3 regions of the Neptunomonas sp. XY-337 genome follow, and region 3 is predicted to be linked to each of the others. Evidence: predicted binding sites of a transcription regulator. Region 3 holds the regulator's gene; each other region holds the start of a gene.
The links. Region 3 encodes sigma-54, which starts transcription at its own class of promoters, with help from an activator protein. Its sites were predicted from a motif close to TGGCACNNNNNTTGCTNT; they were not measured.
Positions count from the first base shown of each region.

Region 1: a site for sigma-54 is predicted at 1,771-1,788, ahead of flgF (flagellar basal-body rod protein FlgF). Genes of this name have one in related genera too.
Region 2: a site for sigma-54 is predicted at 1,399-1,416, ahead of E4L36_RS11240 (P-II family nitrogen regulator). Genes of this name have one in related genera too.

Region 1 is NZ_SPLL01000003.1:327,014-330,281, forward strand. It holds gene flgH (flagellar basal body L-ring protein FlgH) at 1-156, opposite strand, end outside; gene flgG (flagellar basal-body rod protein FlgG) at 173-958, opposite strand; gene flgF (flagellar basal-body rod protein FlgF) at 978-1,721, opposite strand; gene E4L36_RS08660 (flagellar hook-basal body complex protein) at 1,836-3,268, opposite strand, start outside.
Region 2 is NZ_SPLL01000004.1:261,040-264,307, reverse strand. It holds gene E4L36_RS11250 (enoyl-CoA hydratase-related protein) at 1-21, shown strand, start outside; gene E4L36_RS11245 (YebC/PmpR family DNA-binding transcriptional regulator) at 152-868, shown strand; gene E4L36_RS11240 (P-II family nitrogen regulator) at 1,484-1,822, shown strand; gene E4L36_RS11235 (ammonium transporter) at 1,859-3,130, shown strand.
Region 3 is NZ_SPLL01000002.1:175,243-178,510, forward strand. It holds gene rapZ (RNase adapter RapZ) at 1-125, opposite strand, end outside; gene ptsN (PTS IIA-like nitrogen regulatory protein PtsN) at 139-594, opposite strand; gene hpf (ribosome hibernation promoting factor) at 613-903, opposite strand; gene E4L36_RS04450 (RNA polymerase factor sigma-54) at 950-2,461, opposite strand; gene lptB (LPS export ABC transporter ATP-binding protein) at 2,500-3,228, opposite strand; gene lptA (lipopolysaccharide transport periplasmic protein LptA) at 3,232-3,268, opposite strand, start outside.

The DNA.
Region 1 (3,268 bases), on a different contig from region 3:
CGTTGCAGCATTAAAAATAGCCCCGTTGATTGGGCGAGGCTGCTGTAGCTGTTGAGGCGCAACCGGCGCATAGTAGGGGTTACCCGGTTGCTTAGGCTTGTTCACGCAGCCAACCAGCACGGCCGCAAACACACAAAGAGCCAGTAAACGCTTCATCTCAACACCTCAGCTATTAAAGTTGTTGGGTCACAAACGACAGCATTTCGTCTGCGGTCGAGATCACTTTGGAGTTCATTTCATAGGCGCGCTGGGTAGTGATCATATTGACCAACTCCTCAACCGCATTGACGTTAGACGCCTCTAACATCCCCTGATTGGTAGTGCCGACACCTGCATCACCTGGGTTAGACAACTGAGGCGCACCACTGGCTACAGTTTCACTAAACAGGTTTTGACCCAGCGCCTGCAGACCCGCTGGATTAACGAAATCAGCCAACTGCAACTGGCCCAGCTGTACCGGGTTGGGATCGCCAGCCACGACCGCCGTCACTATGCCGTCAACCCCCACTGTAAAGGTTTGCACCTCGGCGGGTAAGACAATCGCAGGCTCCACCAAGTAACCCTCGCTGGTCACCAGCTCGTTATTCTGGTTGATCTGAAACTGACCGTTACGGGTGTAACCTAGATCACCGTTGGGTAGCGTAACTTGAAAGAAACCGCGGCCATTGATGGCGATATCAAACGGCTGCTCTGTGACTTCAATGTTTCCCTCTTGAAACATCTTCTGCGTGCCCACAACCCGCACACCTGTGCCCAATTGCAAACCAGATGGCAGTTGGGTTTCAGCCGCGCTCTCAGCGCCCGGCTGGCGCTGGATTTGATAGAGCAGATCTTCAAAAACCGCACGGTCTTTCTTGAAGCCCGTGGTGCTCGCATTAGCAAGGTTGTTGGAAATAACTTTAAGCGAGGTGTCTTGAGCAGATAGACCTGTTTTCGCAACAAAGAGTGCACCGTGCATCGTATTAATCTCCTGACACTTAGCTTAGCTGTAGAATTTTTGTAGCCGCTTCAGAATTCTCTTCAGCCGCTTTCATCATTTTCAAATTAACTTCAAATTGGCGCGACAAGCTGATCATGCTCGTCAGCTCATGGACTGCATTGACGTTACTACCTTCCAAAAAGCCAGATTTTAAGCGCTGGTTGAGATCCGGCCCTATCTCGGCGTTACCGTCGATATGCATAAGGCCATCGGTTCCTTTGAAGATACTCTGGTCGCCCAGATTGACTAGCTTGATCTGATCAACCACCGCAACCTCGGCGGCAGTTTCGCCCAGCGGTCGAATACTAATCCAACCATCCACGCCAATATCGATCTTCTCGGCAGGCGGAATAACAATAGGCGTGCCGCCGTTGCCCATGACCGGCAAACCGCTGCCAGTTATTAGCTGGTTAGCGGCATTGATCTGCAGTTCGCCTGAGCGCGTGTAGGCCTCGTTGCCGTCTGGGCCGATAACAGCAATCCAGCCATCTCCAAGGATAGCGATATCCAGATCACGGCCGGTTTCGATGAGCTGACCATCGCTAATATCTGTTGCTGGACGCTCACTCATGGCATAAACCCGGCTCGGCATCCCCTCGCCAAACACTTGCATAGCGCGGGCTTGGGACAAATCGTGCTTAAAGCCGGTGGTGTTGGCGTTGGCTAAGTTGTTGGCATGAGCCTGCTGTCCGCGCATATTTTCGCGCGCGCCGCTCATAGCAAGGTAAACAACTTTATCCATAGAAACTCTCTCTTCTTATTGCGCCGGTTTGGGCTACTTTAAGTAGAGACAAGCAATTGATATGCCAAAAAGAAAAGGGCTGCTGAAGCAGCCCTTAAAGAGAGGAAAAAACGTTTAGATCTGCAGAATCGACTGCGTTACGGTGTTCAACGTTTCCAGTGTCTTAGAGTTCGCCTGGAAGTTACGCTGCGCTTCGATCAGTTTTACCAGCTCCGCAGATAGATCCACGTTAGACTGCTCCAGCGATGCCGAACGTAACAATCCGTTCAAGCCAGCACCCGGAGGGTTAAGGATCGCAGACCCCGAATCCAATGTTGCCGTCCACTCAGTGTCACCACTGGGCTGTAAACCTGATTGGTTCTCGAAGGTAGCCACGGCCACAATACCGATATTGAGCTGCTCACCATTACTAAACGATGCAATCATCTCACCTGTGGAACCGAATGAAACACCAATTAGGTCGCCCTTAGCATAACCATCTTGATCCGATGCTTTGATAATCGACTCTGATGCAAACTGAGTTGAGCCGCCAATATTCAACGCAATATTGTTGTTTTTGTTGGCAGGGTCTGCGCCTTTAATAATGATCTCAGGTATCGTTGCTCCTGTACGGATCTCTTCACCGTTAATCTCGGTTAGCAAACCATTTTCAGGATTGAACTTAACCAGAATCGGACCCGGTTCTGTATCTGTACCCGTACCCGCATCATTCAACTTACCGATATCGAGTGCTTCCTCGCCATTGAGATAGGCATACATTAGATAAACGCCGTTGTAGGAATTGTCACCATCGATCTCGTAGTTGGCATCAACCTTACCCGTTGCCACCTCAGAGCCGATAAAGACTTGGTTAGCACTACCGATCAATGCGGCATCATCGATCACCTGGGCCGAACGCGCGCCAAGGTTGGCAGGGTTTACATCCGGTTTAAACTCAATACGTAACGAACCGTTCGCACCCTGATCAGGATCCCAGCTTACGGATAAGATATCCGGATTTGCCTCAAGGATATCGGACTCACGATCACGAATAGCCAAGGCAACCTGCTCGGATGTCATACCGTTGTCACCTGTTGAGATCGCGATCTCAACACCGGCTACTTCAAGGTCGAGCTGCTCATTGGCCGCAAATGTGCCCGTTTGGAACTCGAAGAAGTGTTTCTCATTGCTCGAAACAAAACCCGACGCATCGGTTGTGGTTGGCGTCAACGCGACACGGTCAGGCGCCGAGTTATCCGTCACAAGCAGATCGCCAAATTCGCGCGAGTCAGATAGCTTCAAAATACGTAATGTACCGTTACCCGCATCATCCACGCGATACTCAACAGATTTGATGCGTGGATCAGCTTCTTGAAGATCAGCGAGTGTTTGCCCACCCAGCTCAAACACTTTCAAGTCTTGGCCATTATCCACAGCTTTAGCCGTTGCCGTTTTCAGAACGAAGTCACCGTTTGCTGACTCATCATAAAGCGGCAAGAGCATCCCGTCTGTATCTGCAGCAGTACCGATGCCGGAGATATACACTCGATCACCCGGTGTCGTTTGGT
Region 2 (3,268 bases), on a different contig from region 3:
CGCCCCGCTAAGTTTAACTAACGGCCCTCTGTATTTGGTTAACGCCTCCTTCGGGAGGCGTTTTTTATGGCGGATTCGCATGGTATTGCTGGCTTATAAAAGATGTCAGAACGGGTTAACATACGGCTTTTATTGAAAGCAGGATTGAGTAATGGGCCGAGCCTATCAAAACCGTAAAGAGTCGATGGCGAAAACCTCCGATGCAAATGCCAAGCTCTACAGTAAATACAGCCGAGAGATCTATGTTGTTGCTAAGTCAGGTGGTGTCGAGCCTGACGGAAACCTAGCACTACGTGGCTTGATTGAACGTGCGAAAAAAGATCAGGTGCCGGGACACGTGATCGACAAAGCACTGGATAAAGCCAAAGGTGGTTCTGGTGAGGATTTTTCCACCGCGCGTTATGAAGGTATTGGCCCTGGTGGCTGCATGGTGATTGTGGAGTGCCTAACTGACAATCCAAACCGTACCTTTGGTGATGTACGCAACTGCTTTACCAAGAGTAAATCAAAGCTGGGTACGCCAGGTTGTGCGGCACATATGTTTGATCACTGCGCTATCTTTGCGTTCGCGGGTGATGATGAAGAAGCGGTACTCGATGCGCTGATGATGGCAGATGTTGATGTGACGGACATCGAATGTGAAGAGGGTAAAGTTACTGTTTTCGCACCGCACACTGAATATGCCAATGCAAAACGTGCGCTGATGGACGCATTTGGAGAGATCGACTTTGATGTTGATGAAATCCAATTCCTGCCGCAGACCACTTCGCCGCTAGCTGAGGACGATCGTCCGATGTTCGATAAGCTGATGGAGATGCTTAACTTCCTAGATGACGTGCAAAACGTTTATCACAACGCGGAAGCTTAATGCGACGAGCAGCACTACCCAAGCCTTGGCGGTAGTGCTGTTAAATCACGAAATACAGATTAACACTGGCCAACATAGCAAAAACTCAAGCTCTAGACTCGTAACAGCGCTGTGGAGCTTTGCAGGCCCGCTAGTAGTTCAAGAACCACCGACTCCCCCCGCCTGTGTCATGCCTATCGGCTTGTTTAAAGGGTGTTAGGCCTGCTGCCGTCATGAGCATATCAACGGTTGCCGTACACCTCGCGTGCTCCTCTAAAGATCGAACGATTCCCCTCTCTTCTGTAAAAAATCGCCAACCATAGTTTTGATAAGCGCTGGGTCTGATGACATCACATTTGGTGAAGCGAAGAGCCTGCGATGAGCCATATCAGCGCCCGAATTTTTGCTGCAAAAGTGTGCGCAAAAAGTGTGCATTTCTGAAAACTGTGCACCACGAGCACTCTTTAGGCGCGATATACGTGCTGGGTTTTCATGTTGTAGAGCACCTTATAATTTTCCTATCTATTTAATAAATATGGTTTTTTCTTAGTTGGCACGAAGATCGCTAAATACCTGTTGACGATTGATGGTGCATTTGCGGATGCAGATGCCACAAAACATAGCGGGAGAACACCCATGAAGCTGATTTCGGCCATTATCAAACCGTTCAAACTGGATGACGTACGTGAAGCACTTTCAGAGATCGGTGTACAAGGTATCACCGTCACCGAAGTGAAAGGCTTTGGTAGACAAAAAGGACATACAGAACTCTACCGCGGTGCGGAATATGTGGTGGATTTCTTACCGAAAGTTCGCGTAGACGTCGCTGTGGATGATGCTATTGCAGAGCAGGTTGTGGACGCGGTGCAAAGCGTCGCCCAAACCGGAAAGATTGGCGACGGTAAAATTTTCGTGATGCCAATTGAGCAAGCAATCCGCATTCGTACCGGTGAATCCGGCAACGACGCACTCTAAGCCCCGACTAACAAACTCTCGATAGAGGACTTAGCAATGGAAGAGTTACTCAAGACAACTGCCGGCGATCTGACACAGCTCAAGTACGCCGTAGATACGTTCTATTTTCTAATGTGTGGTGCGCTCGTCATGTGGATGGCAGCAGGCTTTGCAATGCTCGAAGCCGGTTTAGTACGCGCTAAGAACACCACCGAAATTTTGACCAAAAACATCGCACTGTATGCCATCGCTTGTACCATGTACCTGCTGTGCGGTTACTTTATTATGTACAGCTCGGATGCGGGCGGCGTGATGCCAAACTTTGGCGCATTGATCGGCGATGAAAACGCTGTTGATGCTGTGCTGGCTGGTGGCGATGATGCGCCTTACTACTCAGCGCGTTCCGATTTCTTCTTCCAGGTTGTATTCGTAGCAACAGCCATGTCAATTGTATCGGGTGCTGTAGCTGAACGTATGAAACTCTGGGCTTTCCTAACCTTTGCTGTTGTGATGACGGGCTTCATCTATCCGGTATCTGGCTACTGGACATGGGGCGGCGGCTTCTTGAGCGAAGCGGGCTTCTCTGATTTCGCAGGCTCAGGCATCGTACACATGGCAGGCGCGGCTGCAGCTCTCGCGGGTGTGTTAGTACTGGGTGCACGTAAAGGCAAGTATGGTAAAGATGGTTCGATCAACGCGATCCCTGGCGCTAACCTACCGTTAGCCACACTGGGTACATTTATCCTGTGGATGGGCTGGTTTGGTTTCAACGGTGGTTCGGAGCTGAAGCTATCCGATGTGGGTGAAGCAAATGCTGTTGCACAGGTCTTTGTTAATACCAATGCGGCTGCGGCAGGTGGTGTGATTGCCGCGCTCATTACGGCACGACTACTTTTCAAGAAAGCCGACCTTACCATGGCTCTGAACGGCGCGTTGGCAGGTTTAGTGGCGATCACAGCGGATCCTCTTTCACCAACAGCCTTGGCTTCTACGCTCGTCGGTGCTGTGGGCGGTACGCTGGTTGTCTTCGCAATCATTTCGCTCGATAAACTGCGCATCGATGATCCTGTAGGTGCGATCTCAGTGCACGGTGTTGTGGGTATCTGGGGTTTGTTAGCGGTGCCTTTGGCGAATACAGACGCTACCTTCGGGGCTCAGCTGCTTGGTATCGTCTCAATCTTTGGCTGGGTATTCTGTGCCAGCATGGTGGTGTGGGTGATCCTCAAAGCGGTGATGGGTATCCGTATCAGCGAAGAGGAAGAGTACGAAGGTGCTGACCTTGCCGAGTGTGGTATGGAAGCTTACCCAGAGTTCAAGGTAGGTAACTAAGCTCAGATAGCGCGACACTGCAAATAAAAATAAGAAATAACAATAACAACGTTGTTGGGGTGCCTTAGGCACCCCTTTATACTTTTGGGTCGGAGCAATGCGTGCTATGCCGATTCACGGTATAATCCGACCCACAAT
Region 3 (3,268 bases):
GAGATCAGTTCCGGGAGTAACTTGGCTGGAAGGTTGTCAATGCAATAAAAACCAACATCTTCTAGTGCCTGTAATGCGGTACTTTTTCCTGAGCCTGAGCGGCCACTGATGATTACCAGTTTCATGGTCTTTGCTCAATTAGTTGAAGGTGGACTCCAAAATCTGCATCAATTCCGAATCGCTTGCGGCGCTGCGCATTTTGTTACGATTATCCTCTTTGCTGAACGCTTCGGCGAGTGCGCCAAGGGTGGCAAGGTGCTGATCACACGCATCCTCGGGAACCAACAAAAAAAACATCAGGTCCACTGGGCGGTTGTCAATCGCATCAAAGTCCACCGGAGTTGCTAAGCGGACGAACACACCGACGGCTTCTTGCAGACCGGGGAAACGGCAGTGGGGTATCGCTACCCCATCGCCGATGCCGGTACTGCCTAACCTTTCCCTGTTAATTAATCCTGAAAATACTGCTTCTTCAGCTAGGTCGCTGTGCGATTGGGCGAGATGCTCGCTGATAATCTCAAGCGTCCTTTTTTTGCTGCCACCCTCTAAGTTGTTAAAGACTCGATCAGATGACAGCAGGGATAAAATTGACATGTTAGGCAGATCTATTCGTTATTTGTGACTTTTCATTTTTTCTTTGTGCTTAATGATTTGACGGTCAAGTTTGTCCGTTAAACCATCCAGCGCAGCATACATATCTTCGTGCTCATTCGCAGCAAAAATTTCACCGCCAGCAACGTGCATATTCGCTTCGGCCTTTTGGCTCTGCTTATCGACACTCAGGGTCACCTGTACGTTGGTGATGTTATCAAAATGGCGCTCCAATTTTTCAAACTTTGTATGAACATACTCAGACAGTGCTTCAGTAAGTTCTACGTGATGACCTGTAATGTTAATTTGCATAGCTATCTCCTTTACACAACAGCAGATGTGCTGTTAACAGAACTCATTAAACCAAACGCTTTCGCTCATTAGAAGGCGCGATTCCCATCGCTTCTCTATATTTTGCGATCGTTCGGCGCGCTACTTGAATACCTTCTTCATCCAGAAGTTTGGCAATCTTGTTGTCGCTTAGAGGTTTGGCTGGGTTTTCAGCTGCAATTAGCTTTTTGATGACAGCACGAATGGCTGTAGAGGAGGCTGCACCTCCGTCACTGGTATTCACGTGGCTTGAGAAGAAGTATTTCAACTCAAAAATGCCCCGTGGAGTATGCATATACTTTTGGGTTGTTACTCGGGAGATGGTTGACTCGTGCATCTCGACCGCTTCGGCAATATCGTGCAACACCATAGGCTTCATTGCCTCTTCGCCGTGCTCGAAAAAGTCCAGCTGCCGCTCAACAATCTGCTGCGAGACTTTTAGCATGGTTTCATTGCGGCTTTGCAGGCTTTTAATAAACCAACGTGCTTCCTGAAGATGATTCTTGAGATACGTGTTATCGGCGCTGCTATCGGCGCGCTTGATAAGGCTTGCGTACTCGGTGTTGATTTTCAGTGTCGGCGAGGCATCGTTATTGAGCCGTACCGTCCACTCACCTTTTACTTTTTCCACAAAGACGTCGGGTATCACGTATTCAGCGGCAGTATTGGAGATATAAGCCCCCGGCTGAGGGTTGAGTGACTGAATAAGCGTGACTACGGCTTGTAATTGTGGCTCTTTCAAGCGCAAACGACGCATTAACTGGCGATAATCATGCGTCCCCAGTAGGTGTATATACTGGCGGCATAGCGTTAGTGCTTGAGCCAAAAGAGGCGGCTTTTCTGGTAATTGCTCCAATTGAATGGCAAGGCACTCGCCCAAATCCCTTGCTGCAACACCGGGAGGATCAAACTGTTGAATGCGTTTGAGTACTGCCTCAACTTCATCGAGTTCACTTTCCGCAAATTGCTCGGGTTGCGCTTTTTGTAGATGCTCTAAAATATCTTCGGTGGAGACGCGCAGATAACCAGCGCTATCGATACCATCAATGATGACTTCGGCAATCGCGACATCCGTTTGGCTCATTGGTGTCAGGTTGAGTTGCCATTCCAAATGATCTTGTAACGTCTCTTCGGAGGTGTCGTTAGACTCCATGAAATCATCGTCACGACTAGCCGCGCTGCTGGAACCGCTGCTTATTTGATAAGTGTCGTCCCACGATGAATCGGTGGCCAGCTCCTCAGGAATATCGTTGCTCCACTCCTCCTCAAAGGCAGGTTCAGCGTCTTCACTCTTGGCGCTAGCTTCTGCTGTTGCTTGAGTGGTCGCATCTTCACTGGGGGTGGTGAGCTCTTTAGATTCTGTTTCTGCCGCTGAGGCGTCGCTTTCTTCGCCTGTTTCTAGCATCGGATTACTCTCCAATGCTTCTTGGATTTCGTGCTGTAGGTCCAGGGTTGATAGTTGTAGCAGTTTGATCGCTTGCTGCAACTGGGGGGTCATCGTGAGATGTTGCCCCATTTTAAGCTGTAAAGATTGCTTCATAATTTTGTAGAACTACTCCGAAACAGCAAGATCGTCACTTAGAGTCTAAAGGTATCCCCAAGGTAAGCAGCTTTTACCTGTTCGTTGGCGAGAATGTCTTGCGGTGAACCGTGAGCAAGAATCACTCCTTCACTAACAATATAGGCCTTTTCGCAGATATCCAATGTTTCTCGTACATTGTGATCGGTAATGAGTACGCCGATGCCTCTGGATTGCAGGTGTTTAATTGTCTGCTTGATATCGTTCACAGAGATAGGGTCGACGCCAGCGAAGGGCTCGTCTAGCAATATAAAACTTGGCTCTGAGGCGAGCGCTCTGGCTATTTCGACACGTCGACGTTCGCCACCAGATAGTGCCATCCCTAGGCTATCGCGCAGATGACTTATATGGAACTCTTCTAAAAGGCTCTCGAGCTTTTCACGCCGTTGCGCAGCTGACAGTTCAGGACGCATCTCGAGAATGCCCATCAGGTTGTCGTGAACGCTAAGCTTGCGAAATATTGACGCTTCTTGAGGGAGGTAACCGACACCGCGACGTGCGCGCTCGTGCATGGGCATCGCTGTGACATCGTCGTTATCGATACGAATAGCGCCGTTATCGGCACCAATTAAGCCCACGATCATGTAAAAACAGGTGGTTTTACCAGCCCCGTTGGGGCCCAGTAAGCCCACGATTTCGCCGCTTGCTACGTTGAGTGATACATCGATAACGACACGGCGCTTTTTATATGATTTGGCAAGATGCAGCGCTTCGAGTTGTTTAGTCATCCGCTACTGCTTTCCTTTGGGCTGAATCACCATCTGAACC